4 regions of the Methylobacterium sp. J-043 genome follow, and region 4 is predicted to be linked to each of the others. Evidence: riboswitches for the same ligand, from Rfam matches in the RefSeq annotation. Region 4 holds a riboswitch; each other region holds the start of a gene.
The links. Region 4 has a riboswitch for cobalamin ahead of MKK50_RS13830 (TonB-dependent siderophore receptor). Riboswitches for the same ligand answer to the same signal wherever they lie in the genome.
Positions count from the first base shown of each region.

Region 1: it holds a riboswitch for cobalamin, as region 4 does, so the genes downstream of both, MKK50_RS11460 (TonB-dependent receptor) here and MKK50_RS13830 (TonB-dependent siderophore receptor) in region 4, are expected to answer to the same signal.
Region 2: it holds a riboswitch for cobalamin, as region 4 does, so the genes downstream of both, MKK50_RS19985 (TonB-dependent receptor plug domain-containing protein) here and MKK50_RS13830 (TonB-dependent siderophore receptor) in region 4, are expected to answer to the same signal.
Region 3: it holds a riboswitch for cobalamin, as region 4 does, so the genes downstream of both, MKK50_RS20755 (CbtB domain-containing protein) here and MKK50_RS13830 (TonB-dependent siderophore receptor) in region 4, are expected to answer to the same signal.

Region 1 covers NZ_JAKSYB010000045.1:2,186-5,374, forward strand. The annotation lists gene MKK50_RS11460 (TonB-dependent receptor) at 1-1,418, opposite strand, end outside; cobalamin riboswitch at 1,540-1,739, opposite strand; gene MKK50_RS11465 (hypothetical protein) at 2,103-2,234, shown strand; gene MKK50_RS11470 (hypothetical protein) at 2,328-2,747, shown strand; gene MKK50_RS11475 (hypothetical protein) at 2,882-3,145, shown strand; gene ccmB (heme exporter protein CcmB) at 3,189-3,189, opposite strand, start outside.
Region 2 covers NZ_JAKSYB010000063.1:431,057-434,245, reverse strand. The annotation lists gene MKK50_RS19985 (TonB-dependent receptor plug domain-containing protein) at 1-1,835, opposite strand, end outside; cobalamin riboswitch at 1,957-2,153, opposite strand; gene MKK50_RS19980 (NAD(P)/FAD-dependent oxidoreductase) at 2,438-3,189, opposite strand, start outside.
Region 3 covers NZ_JAKSYB010000063.1:588,788-591,976, reverse strand. The annotation lists gene cobW (cobalamin biosynthesis protein CobW) at 1-233, opposite strand, end outside; gene MKK50_RS20765 (DUF1636 family protein) at 230-637, opposite strand; gene MKK50_RS20760 (CbtA family protein) at 630-1,403, opposite strand; gene MKK50_RS20755 (CbtB domain-containing protein) at 1,433-1,612, opposite strand; cobalamin riboswitch at 1,654-1,854, opposite strand; gene cobU (bifunctional adenosylcobinamide kinase/adenosylcobinamide-phosphate guanylyltransferase) at 1,921-2,454, shown strand; gene cobO (cob(I)yrinic acid a,c-diamide adenosyltransferase) at 2,454-3,056, shown strand.
Region 4 covers NZ_JAKSYB010000049.1:142,216-145,404, forward strand. The annotation lists gene MKK50_RS13830 (TonB-dependent siderophore receptor) at 1-1,518, opposite strand, end outside; cobalamin riboswitch at 1,680-1,888, opposite strand; gene MKK50_RS13835 (DUF2778 domain-containing protein) at 2,333-3,189, shown strand, end outside.

The DNA of each region.
Region 1 (3,189 bases), on a different contig from region 4:
AACGACAACCGGTCGGTCAGGAAAAGCCGATCCTCGGCGAAGACCGAAGCTTGGTTCGTGCGCGTGGCGTAGGCCGGGCTCGCCCGCCCCTCCGGCGGGAAGAAGCCGGGATCGTAGTTGTTCAGGGGCACGCTCGACGGCGTTTCGGAGAAGGTGAAGTTGTTGGTGTGCCGGAAGCTTACGTGGTTCACGTCGAAGCCGGCCGAGAAGGTGTTGGCCAACCCGAAAAGGGAACCGCGGAACGTCGCGTCGAACCGATTCCCGACCTGTTCCTGGCTGTGGTAGATTTCAAGATAGTCGGAGCGGTCGACGAGGCCGGTTGTCGGGTTGAAGCGGTACTGCTCGACGTCGCGCCAATGCCGGCGGCTTTGAAGGCGGTAGGCGGTGTTGCGCACCGTCACGTCGGCCGAGGGGGTCCACTCCGTCCGGAACTGCGTCCAGTTGTCGGTCCAGGCGATCTTCGAATCGCGGACGTTGTAGTTGTTGAAGCGGATGGCGTCGGGGACACGCCCGTTCACCAGCGGCGAGCCCCAGTAGCGGGTGGGCTCCTGGTAGCCGAGATCGTGGCTGAGCGTGAAGGCCAGATCCGGATTCGCCTGGAGCGTCAGTGCGCCCGAGACCGCGAGGTTGCGGAAGTCGCCCTCCGGCGTGATCCAGCCGTCGGCACGGTTGCCGCTGACATTGAGGCGGTAGGCGAGCGACTCGCCGATCGGCCCGGTCGAGTCGACCGCCGCGCGGGCGATGCCGTCCTCACCGAGACCGAAGCGCGCGACGTTGAGCGGCGTGAACAGCGGCTTCTTCGAGACGACGTTGACGATGCCGCCGATGGCCCCGTCCCCGTAGAGAACCGAGGCCGGGCCGCGCAGCACCTCGATCCGTTCCACGTTCCACGTGTCGAACGGGAAGGTAACGGTGTTGGCGCCGACATAGAGCCGGGTGCCGTCGAACAGCGTCTGGATCGAATTCTGCCCGGCAAAACCGCGGGCGGTGAAGAAACCGAGTCCATTGCCCGGCGAGCCGAAGGCCGTGATGCCGGTGCCGTTCTGCGACACGGCTTCCAGCACGCTGGTCTGACCGCGCAGACGGATCGTCTCGCCCGAGATGATGTCGAGGCTTGCCGGTGTTTCCAGCGGCGTGAGACCGAGACGGCTCGCCGAGCGCGACGGCGTGCGCAGGTTGAGGCCGACGGGCGAGGACTGCGTCAGACTCGGCGTCCGCAGGGCCGCGGCGGCCTCCGCACCGACGGCGTCGGCCGGCGCGTTGGCAGGCAGGCCGATCCCAGTGCCGCCTTGCACCGCGATCTCATCGAGATGCGTCAGCGGTGCCTGAGCCCGAACCGGGCCGGACAGTGTGAGCGGGAGGGCGGCGACGGCGGACAGAAGAGACCAGCCGCAGGAGCGGCGGTGAAGGGGGGACATGATGGAAACGAGGCCTCGGCAGCAACGGTGGCACGTCACCGCGACCGAGGCCGATCCGCTGCGGGCCACGAGCCTTCAGCGTCTCGACACCTGCTGGGACACCCCGCCCGGCATGGCTCGCGTGTGACCACGGCTGACGGCAGGTCTCCTGGCTCACGGGTCGTTGTCCCCCATCGTCTTCCCAGGCGAGGCATGCCCAGTGACGTGGTGATGGAGGGCTCTCCGCTCACAGTTGCGGGGGCAGCCGCGGGATCTGGCTCGAAAGCCCTCCACCGCGTTCCCTTGTGATCCCTTGCGGGAACCGTCAACGGTCAAGCTATCGCCATGGCTGCGCATCGGTCAATGCGCCCGTCGCCCCGGGTTCCCCGTTGCGAGGGGCGATCCACAATCGCGGATCGGGCCTGTGCGCAGGGACGCATGACTGCCAAAAAGAAAAAAGGCCGCCCCGAAGGACGGCCCGAAGTCTAGGGAGGAAACGCCCAAGAAGGGCTGCAGGACCGCGACGCCATCGCGATCCGGCATGGCCATGATTTCTCAGGTTGCAGTGCACAAAGCAATCGCCGACGCGTCGGATCGGGCATGCATTTGTCGCATATGTTCGGCTCCGATCTCAGCAGCTCAGGCGGAGCCATTCGGCTGCCCAAGGGTTTCGGTGCTCCGAATGCCCGCTTATGGAAACCAGATATGCCCCGTTGGATGCTCGTGTTCCCCGTCGCGCTAATGATCCTTGCAGGGCTTGTTGTCTTCGCCTTCACGCTGACCGGCCCGACCGACAGCCAGAACACCCACGCTCCCGAGACCGGACAGACCCGCTGACATCGCCGATTCCCGGAATGCGCCGTCCCCTGATCGATTTCGGCCTGCAAATTGCGAAGTTTGCGCGGTCACAATCGTGCGGTGGGGTTCTCCATGCGGGTCGGACGCATTTTCATCCTGAGCGGCCTTCTGCTTCCGAGCGGCGCTCACGCACTCGAAGCGCATGCGGACGCAGCGGCCTTCGCAGCCGCGGCCCGTCACCATGTCGGTGAACGCGTCACGCTCGATCATTGCCATCTGGTGCACGCGACCGACGACGAGATCACCTGCATCGGCCTGTTGCCGGAGGATGCAGCAGGCAATATTCGCTTGGCCGGCAAGCTTCTGATCCGGGTCGCGGCCGCGGAGGCGCAAGGCCGTACACGTGCCCTCGCACTGTGCGCCGGTGGCGCTCTCGGCGAAGCCTGCGAGGTGAGCGTGGCGGGCGAGGTGTTCGATGCCTCTCCTTCGTTCGGGCTCCGCGAAGCCCATCTGATGGGACTGCGCGAAGCGACGATCTGCTGGCCTGACTGAATCCGGAGAACCGCTGCCGAGCTTGATCCTGATAGAACGGTGCTCGCGAGAACCGATGGTGAGACGACTTCCGGCGGTGGATCGGCATGAACCCTCAGGGGTCTAGTGCGTTCCAACTCCAAGGGAGTTTGCCGATGATCACACGTCTCTCGTTTGCCGCGGTTCTGGTCGCGGCCCTTGCCACATCCGCTGCCGCCCAAGGCCCGGCGCAGACGGGTACCGGTGGTGGTCCGACCTCGACCATCTACGCACCGAACACCTCGGCCGTCGGTCAGACCATGCCGCCTCCCGGGGCGGGCGGTGCGACTCGTGGCTCGGGAAATCGCGATCGCGAGACCGCCATGGAGAAGAAGAACGACAAAATCGACACCGGGATCTGCATCGGCTGCGATAAGTAGATCCGGCGAACCGGGACGCAGCCTCCCGAGAGCCGCGCCCGGTT
Region 2 (3,189 bases), on a different contig from region 4:
TTGACGAGGGTGAAGCCAGGGTTCTTCAGGCGTGGGACGGAGAAGTCCCGGTTGCCGTCGACGAAGGAACCGAGCACGATCACCGTGCCGCTGAAGCTCAGGCCCGGCGAAGGGTTCCAGAACGCTGTGGCGCTGCCCTTGTGTCGCGGTCGGCGCAGAAGCTCCTGGTTGGTGATCTCGTTCTTGGTGACCGTGTTGGTGTAATCGACGCGGCCCGACAGCGTCTCCGAGAACCGGACCGAGGCGAACGCCTCCGCGCCGTAGGATACGGCCTTGCCGACGTTCTCGTTCGAGGTGAAGCTCGCGTTGGTGTTGATGAGGTTGGTGAAGTCGTTGCGGTAATAGGTGGCTCCGACCAGAACCCGGTCGCCGAGCGGCTGCTCGAAGCCCGCATCGTAGCCGAGGCTCTCCTCGGGCTTGAGGTTCGGGTTGGCGAAGAAGTTGAACGCCGGGAAGCTCTGGTAGAGTTGGCTCAGTGTCGGCGCCTTGAAGCCCGTCCCGACGCTGCCCTTCAGGCGCGTGTCCGTGAACGGCAAGATGTAACTCGGCGCGACCCGGAATGTGGTGGCCGGGCCGAACTGGTCGTTCTCGTCATGGCGGAGATTGGCGACGAGGAAGGCGCGGTCGAACGGCGTGAGCTGCACCTCGCCGTAACCCGCGGTGTTGCCGTTCCTCGCCCGCAAGGAGTCGGGAACGGAGCCCGGCGAGGTCGTGAACAGGCTCTCCTCGTCCCGCTGGGCGCCGAACAACACGATGTTGCCGGGTGAGAGCAGATAGTCGCCGCGATACTCAAAGCGTGTCCGTTCGCCCAAGCCCGTGGTCCCGTCGGGTGTCGCCAGCGGATCGAGAGGCCCCTGCTGCCGGTTGAACAGGTTCGAGTAGTTGATGGCGAGGATGTTGTGGAAGCCGGCGAACGGCGTCCACTCGGCCTCGTTGCGGGTGAAGATTTGCTGGACCGCCGCCTCGCTGCGGAAGGCCGCGGGTGCCGCCGGGAAGGTGCTGAAGTCGTCGCCCGTCAGCAGCAGCCGCGAGTTGATGAAGCGCGTGACCGAGTTGATGCGGAACGTGTCGGTGAACTGGTAGCCGAACTTCGCCGAGACGGTCTCGTTGTCGTAGAAGTTCGGATGGATCGGGCGCCCGAACGGCACGAGGTCGGGCGGCGTGACGGGGGTTGCGGCCGCCCGAAAATGGGCGACCGAGACCGAGTAGTCGAAGCCGTTCTCGGCACCGCTGATCCGACCCGACTGGTTGAAGGTCCCGAACGAGCCGCCCTCCAGGCGCAGCGACGCCCGCGCCGGCCCCTCGCCGCGCTTGGTCGTGAAGGAAACCACGCCGCCGATGGCGTCCGAGCCGTAGAGGCCGCTCTGGGGGCCGCGCAGCACCTCGATGCGCGCGAGGTCGTCCGTCAGGAGTTGGCCGAAGTCGAACGACCCGTTGCCGTTCGACGGGTCGGTCGCGTCGATGCCATCGATCAGCACCTTGGTGTGGTTGGAGTTGGCGCCCCGGATGAAGACGGAGGTCTGGCCGCCGGGACCACCCGTCTGAACGACGTTGAGGCCCGGCACCTGCTGAAGTGCGTCCGGCACGGTGCGGCGCTGCTGCTGTTCGAGCGTCCGCTCGGTCAGCACGCTCACGCTCGATCCCACCTGGGCGGTCGGTGTCGGCACGCCGGTCGCCGCGACCGAGATTTCGTCGAGGGTGGTCTCGACGCCGGCCGGGGCGGCAGCGAAGGGGGCGGCGGTTTGCTGGGCCGCGGCGGGAGCGCAGGCGAGGATGGGAAGGGCGCAGGACAAAGCCAGCGCTCCGCGAAGCGCGGATCGGCAGAGATGGGGCACGGCGACAGGGCCTCGGGCAACGGCAGTGGCACGTCACCGCGAACGAGGCCTCGGCGCTCGCGTCCCGATGGGATCACGCCGCTTCGACACCCGCCAGGACACCCCGCCCGACGCGTTTCGCGTGTGACCACGACTGACGGCAGGTCTCCTGGCTCGCGGGTCGCGGCCCTCTCACCGTCTTCCCGGGCGAGGCTGCCCAGTGACATGGTGGCGGAAGGCTCGCCGCTTACAGTTGCGGGGGCAGCCGCGGCATCGAGCTTTCGCCCTCACCGCGTTCCCTTTTGATCCCCGAGGGGAACCGTCAAGCGAGTGTTATTTCAGGGCCGCGCGTCGAGTCAATGAAATCGAAGCCCGGACTTCCTCCGTCTTCGTGCCGAACAGCGTCCACCCGCTGAACGACGGCTTCGCGCCATTGGCGGACCTCTGCATTCGATCTCACGAAGGTCTGCTTACACAAGAAGAGCGGCCGCACGCATCGAAAGCTGCTGTCGCGGTGGATGGCGGCGCGCACCACCCGGCCGCAGGAAGCGGTGCGAGACTCCTGGAGTTTGGCAACAGGCTTCGGGTGGGCAGCGGGGTTTAAGCGGCATCCACCGCCGCTCTCAAACCACCATCGACTGCTGCGCGAAGATGCCCGCCATCGCACCTTGCGATGATGCCTGGGTGACCGAGGGCATTCCGGGGGTGGCGAGGTCACCGGCGGCGTAGATGCCGGGCACGTTGGTTTCGCGGCGCTCGTCGACCTTGAGGGCGATGCCGCCGGGCGTGTCGACCGTGGCGAGGCCCAGTGTTTCATGCAGGCTTGCCGAGGGCTTGTTGCGAGGATGCGCGAACAGGATGTCGACCGGGACATGGAGGCCGGTGTCGACAATGACGCCGGCAGCATCGCCCCCGTGATTCACGACCTCGACGATCCGGCCATCCACGACAGGTACGTTGCGGCTCGCCAGATTGGCGCGGATGTCGGGCTTGATGTCGTGACCGTCGGCGAAGAGCGTCAACGTGTCGGTCCAATCGCGATACAGCTTGGCAAAGTTGTTCGACTGGGGCCCGGACCAGACAAGGCCCCAGTGCCGGCCCGCGACTTCGAAGCCGTCGCAATAGGGGCATGGCACGATGGACTTGCCCCAGCCTTCGGCAAAGCCCGGGACAGCGGGCATCTGATCGGCGACGCCATAGCTCAGGATCAGGCGGCGCGCCCCGAGGCTTTCGCCATCGCCGGTCAGGACGGAAAAATCGTCGATGGCGCCGGAGACGCTGTCGGCCCGCGCGCTGACCAGCCTGATCGTGGGGTAGCGCGCCAACTGCCGGCGCGCCTCGGCCAGGATGTCCGATGGTGGCTTGTGGTCGTGGC
Region 3 (3,189 bases), on a different contig from region 4:
ACCGTGCAGCAGATGCAGCCGTTGGGCAGCTCCACCACCGAATCCTCGTTGCAGCCCTCGATGCCGCAGGCGGCGAGGAACGAGCCGTCGAAGCCGAGATCGCCGAACTCGTTGACGATGATCGCGAGCCGGCGCCCGCGGGCGTTCTCGACGGTGTGGCGCACGAGCGTCGTCTTGCCGGCCCCGAGGAAGCCGGTGACGATGGTGCAGGGAATCTTTTCGACGAGGCTCATGATGGGGTCTCCCCTCGGGCCGCCTTGAGCGGCGGGATGCGGGCCACGACGCCCTTGCGAAACGCCTCCGGCCGCTCGCGCCAGGGCACGACGCCGTCGGGGGTTTCGAGGTAGCGGCGCAGACCCGCCAGGATGGTGTGGGCGGCGGTATCGGGGTCTTCGAGCGCGTCGAAGTCGCCGTAGACGTAGGTCCAGCGGTTCGGTGAGGCGACCGCCACGGTGCAGGGCCGCTTACAGACCGAGAGGCACTCGGCCCCCTCGATCGTCAGGCCCGGCACGGGCGCGCGCCCGGCCTCCGCATGCAAGGCGGCCAGCAGCCTGGCCCCGGCGCGCGGCTCGGAGGCATCGCCCGCCGCGCGGCAGGTGGTGCAGACCGACAGGATGGCGGTGTCCGAATCAGGCATTCGCGCGGGCACCCGCCTCGCGGCCGAACAGGCCCCAGGCCCAGCCATAGGCCAGCCCGATCACCGCCCAGAACACGAAGCCGATGGCGAGCGAGCGCGCGGCGAACTGCGCGGCCGTGGCCGGCGGCACCTGCGAGGAGACCGTGTCGATCGATTGCGGCGCGCCCGCGAGATGCGGGGCGACGATGAGGACGAGGCCGCCCAGGATCGTCAGCGGCACCCGCCGCACGGCGATCAGGTAGAGGCCGAGCCCGGTCGCCACCACCGTCATCAGCCACCACGCCTGGCGCAGCACGAGCGGTGCGGCGCCCATGCCCGGCAGTTCCGGCGGCAGGCCGATGGCGGGGGCCAGCGCCACCGCGAGGAAGCCGGCGATGCCGACGACGAGGCCGCCCTGCGGGGTCGGCTCGCGGCGAAGCGCTAGCATCACCGCCGCGAGCAGCAGCGCGTAGCCGACGCCGCCGACCAGCGTCGCGAGACCGGTGAAGGCCATGCGCTGAAGGCCCGGTGCGGGCTGCCACTCGTCGGCCTTGCCGTGGTCGTGCCCGCCTTCGCCATGACTGTGCTGGGACGGCGCGTGGGCCGGTATGATCAAGGCCGCGAAGGGGGCGTCGGTTGTCGGTGTGAGGGCGGCATGCGCCCCCTCGCCCTCATAAGTCTCCGCCTGAAGGATCAGCGGGGAGGTCAGCGCGAGCTGAAGGCCCGTCGCGACGACGGACGCGAGGAAGCCGGCGACGAGCGCCGCCGACAGCAATCGAGTGATCATGGAAGGGCTTGAAGCCGCTGGAGCGCGGATCAGTGGCAGGGGAAGTTCTGCGCGTGGCGGAAATCGTGCGCCGCGTTGTGCAGCACGGTCGCCGGAGCGAAGCCTGCCACGAAGACGAGACCGAGGCCGAGGAAGGCGGCGACGAGAAGCGCGCGGGCGCCCTCGGCGGAGCGGGTGGTGGCCTGGGTCTGAAGGGTCGCAGTCGTCATCGGGTCACGGGCTCCGGCCGCCCCACCGGCGGCGTTCGAGAACAAAACTTCGCGGGACGGCAGGTCTCCTGGCTCGCGGCTGGTGTCGTGCCTGCCGCCTTCCCGGATCACCCGGTGGCTCGTGGCAGGAACTCGCCGCTTACAGTTGCGGGGGCAGCCGCGGAATCGAGGCTCTTGGAGAAACCTCTCACCGCATTCCCTTTTCACCCCGTTGCCGGGGCACCGTCACGGGCCGCTTGTAACGCGGAGCGGCCAGCCTTGCAAAGCGCCATTGCGTGAACGGACGCCCCCGGTGCAAACCGGCGGTCATGACGGAGGCTGCACCCGACCGGATGACCCTGGTGCTCGGCGGCGCGCGCTCGGGCAAGAGCGCCTATGCCGAGCGGCTGATCGAGGCCTGTCCGGCTCCCTGGCTCTACATCGCCACGGCGCAGGCCTGGGACGAGGAGATGCGCGTCCGCATCCATGAGCACCGGGCGCGGCGCTCGGGCTCCTGGCAGACCCTCGACGTGCCGACGGCCCTGCCGGAGGCGATGGCCGCCGCGACCGGGCCGGTACTGGTCGATTGCCTGACGCTCTGGCTCACCAACCTGCTGCTGGCCGAGGCCGATCTCGAAGCGGCCACCGACGCCCTGGCACGGGCCTGCGCGGCGGCGGCGGGCCCGCTGGTGCTCGTAGCCAACGAAGTCGGCCTCGGCATCGTGCCGGACAACGCGCTCGCCCGCCGCTTCCGCGATGCGGCCGGGCGGCTGCACCAGCGGTTGGCGCGCGACGCCGACCGGGTCGTGCTCACCGTCGCCGGCCTGCCGCTGACGGTCAAACCCTCACGCGAGAATCCTTGATGACCGAAGACGATACCCGCCACCGCGAAAAGATGGCCAAGCGCAAGGCGGTGCAGGACGCCGAGGTCGCCTCGAAGAAGATCGAGAAGGGCCTGCTCATCGTCCATACCGGCCCCGGCAAGGGCAAGACGACCGCCGCGCTCGGCCTCGTGCTGCGCATGCTCGGGCGCGGACACCGGGTCGGCGTGGTGCAGTTCATCAAGGGCGCCTGGGACACGGGCGAGGCCCGCGCGCTGAAAAACTTCGGCGATCAAATCGCGTGGCACGCGCTGGGCGAGGGCTTCACCTGGGAGACGCAGGACAAGGCCCGCGACATCGCCGCCTGCGCCAACGCCTGGGACACGGCCAAGACGCTGATGGCGGATTCCAGCATCCGCCTGCTCGTCCTCGACGAACTGAACATCGCCCTGCGCTACGACTACCTCGACCTCGAGGCGGTGCTCGCGGATCTGGCCGCCCGGCGCCCCGACCTCCACGTCGTGGTCACCGGCCGCAACGCCAAGCCGGCGCTCATCGAGGCCGCCGACCTCGTCACCGAGATGGGCAGCGTGAAGCACCATTTTTCCGCAGGCGTGAAGGCGCAGGAGGGGATCGAGTTTTGAGTTCGCGCGTCGTCGCGCGATTCTGGATTCCAAACCCAATCTGATTGACGCGGCAAAGGGCTGCTCAGGGCGGAAAGCAGATGTTGATGCCATGACTGCGAGCGGACACGTCGCATTCATTGCATCGGAAGCG
Region 4 (3,189 bases):
ACCGATATTGGGCCGGAAGCTCGTGCCGACATTGGCGTAGAGGGAGAGTTCGGGCAGCGGCTGGTAGACGAGGCCGGCCCGCGGGGTTGCCGCGAAATAGGTCTGATCGACCTGGGAGCGCGGAATGCGCTCGCGGAACGACTGCTCGAAGAAGTCGAAGCGTACGCCGAGCAGCGCCTTCCATTCGGGCGTGAGGACGATCTGGTCCTGCGCGTAGAGGGCGGTGTTGGTGATCCGTTCGAGGTTGTTGCGTGGGATGGTGATCGGCGGCAGCGGCTGGCCGTAGCGCGGATCGTAGATGTCGATGGCGTAGGGGCTCGTGCGGAAGTTCGAGCGCAGGTAGAGCACGCGGCTATCGGTGCTCTCGCGCTCGAAGCCGAGCAGCATGGTGTGGCCGATGCCGGCGGTGTCGAAGCGCCCGACCACCTCGGCTTGGCCGATCGCCGTATCCCAGCGGTAATCGCGCACGTTGCGGTCGCGCGAGACGGTTCGGTTGTCGGCCGCGATCGCGCGGATCTCGGCGGATTCGCCCTCCAGCGTGCCGGTGTTGAAGTGGGTGGCGAGCCGCATCTGCCAATCGGCGTTGAAGCGGTGATCGACGCGGACCTGCATCGTGTTGTTGGTCTGATAGGTGCTCTGGCCCGGCTCGCCGAGGAACCGCGAGATCGGCAAGAGCCCGAGCCGCCCGTTGAGGGCGATGACGCCGCGGTCGAACACGATGCGGTTGCGCAGGAATTCGGTCTCGACGGTGATCCGCGTGTCCGGGGTGATCTGCCAGCTCAGGACGGGCGCGACGAGCAGCCGGTCGCTGTCGACGAAATCGCGGAAGCTGCCCTGGCGGCCGGCGGCGAGGTTGAAGCGGTAGGCGAGCGTGCCCTCCTCGTTGAGCGCGCCGCCGGTATCGACCGTGCCGCGGAACTGCCCGAACGAGTCCCACAACCCGCCCATCTCGACGAAGCGCTCGACGGTCGGCTGCTTGGTGATGATGTTGACAAGCCCGCCCGGATCGCTGCGCCCGAACAGCCCGCCGCCGGGGCCTTTGAGCACCTCGACGCGCTCGACGTTCTGCGCGTCGGGCGGGGGCGGCGTGCCGCGGTTGAGCGGAAAGCCGTTCTTGTAGATCTCAGAGGTTGTGACGCCGCGGATGGCGTAGCTGAACACCGACAGGCCGCCGAAATTGTTCTGTTGCGCCACGCCCGGCGTATAGTTGAAGACCCGATCGACACGGGTGGCGGCGAGATCCGTGATGACCTCGCGCGGGGCGACCGTGACGATCTGGGGCACGTCGCGCTGGGGCGTATCGGTCTTGGTGCTGCTCACCGCGCGGTCGGCGCGGTAGCCCGGCGTCGGCCCGATCAGGCCGATCGTGCCGGCCGCTGCCGTCCGCCCATCGGGCGCGCCGTTGCCGACGCCCCGGCTCCGGCTTTCGCCTTCGACCGCAAGCTCCTCCAGGGTGACCGATTCCTGCGCCCGCGCCTCCGGGCCGGTCAGGCCGGCGCAGAGCAGCGCGGCGAGCATCCAATGCGGGCGCCGGATCGGGACGTCGATGGCGTTGAGGCTCGTCCGAACTGTCACAAGGCGCGCTCTGGCTGTTCGGACGCGCGCCCGAGCGGGTGCCCGCCGGGAGCGCAGGGAACGCTCCCACCGATCAGGCACGCCGCCGGAGCACCCCGCCCGGGGGACATCGTCGCGCCAAGGCAGGTCTCCTGGCTCACGGGTCAGCGCCCCCATCTCGGCCTTCCCGGTGCAGGACACCAGTGACCGTCGGCGACGGAGGCTCGCCGCTCACAGTTGCGGGGGCAGCTTCGGCCTCGCCCGGACGGGCTTACCGAATTCCCTCTTAGCCCTCGGACATGCATCCGGGGGAACCTTGGCCGCAGCAACTTCGCTGCGATGCGGCGCAGGGTCAACATGCCGAACAATGAAATGTAACAACATCACACAGCCTGTGGCCCGCAAAGCACAAGGGTTCAGCAGCAAGTCGCGTGGCGGCTGCGCTTTCTTCATCGGCTCGAACGCGAGGACACGAGCCGATGGCGACGGTCCGATCGGCCTCGTCGTCGGCTGCCGACCGCGACGCAGCGATGGGTCGAGAGGCCGGCCCCTCACCGCCTCGTGGCGCGCAGCAGCCATCGGGAAGATGCATCGAACGATTTTCGAAGGACGGGAGCGAGCTTTAGGCAAGATTAACCAAGATCCCGTTCAATGACGAAGGCTTAAGGTTGATCCTTCCCTAATCGGCGAAGCCATCTCGTTTGTCATTCTGGCACAGATAGGCCGGGAATGACGGCGCGAGGCCGTGTGGGATCCGCGTTGTCGAGTACCGCCCGCAATGGACATCGCCGAGCTCGTCCAGAGTCGCTCCGCCCGGCCCGTCATCCGCCGTCGGCGGCGCCCGCCTGTCGCGGCGCTCGCGTTGACCGCCCTCGGCGGTCTCGCGGTCGCCGGGATGCTGCAACCGCAGGATCGGGCCGCGCCTGCCCCCGTGGAAACCGCGCAGGTCTCGGGCGAGACCGAAGGGGCGGAGATCGTGCAGGCTGCGCCCGGCGCGCTGGCCTGGATGCTCGATCCCACCCCCGTTCTCGACACCGCGTCCCGCGGGTTTGTCCCGCGGACCCCGCAGGCTTCCGCCTTCCGGGCGCCGCCCGTGTCGGAGCCTTCCGTGCCGGAGCCGGCCACGACCCTGGCTGCCCTCGCCGCGGACCAGGCCGCCGACGCCGCGCCTGCGGTCACACCGCGCCCGGCTGCGCCGACGGCCCGCCTCGCCCTCACGGTGCCGCTGCCGGTGCGGCGGCCCGACGAATTCCGCTACGAGCCGCGCACGCAGACCGCTCGGGCGGCGACGCCTCGGATCGCCGCGGCGTCCGCGGCGCGCGCCTCCACCGAGCCGACCCGCAGCGTGTTCAGCGCCGCCGTCACCGACAACCGCAACTTCCTCGAGAAGATGTTCGATCTGCCGGGCTCGGCGCCCGCGCCTGCCTCGGACAAGGCGATGGCCTATGCCGGACTCGACAGCGGTGCGGTCGATTCGGCCGCGCGGCGGCGCGTCGTGCCCGGCCCGGTCTCCGAGCCGGGGGTCGCCGTCTACGACATCAGCGCCGCCACCGTAACGCTGCCGAGCGGCGAGGTTCTGGAGGCCCATTCCGGCCTCGGCGTCGCCCAGGACAACCCGGACCACGTCCATGTCCG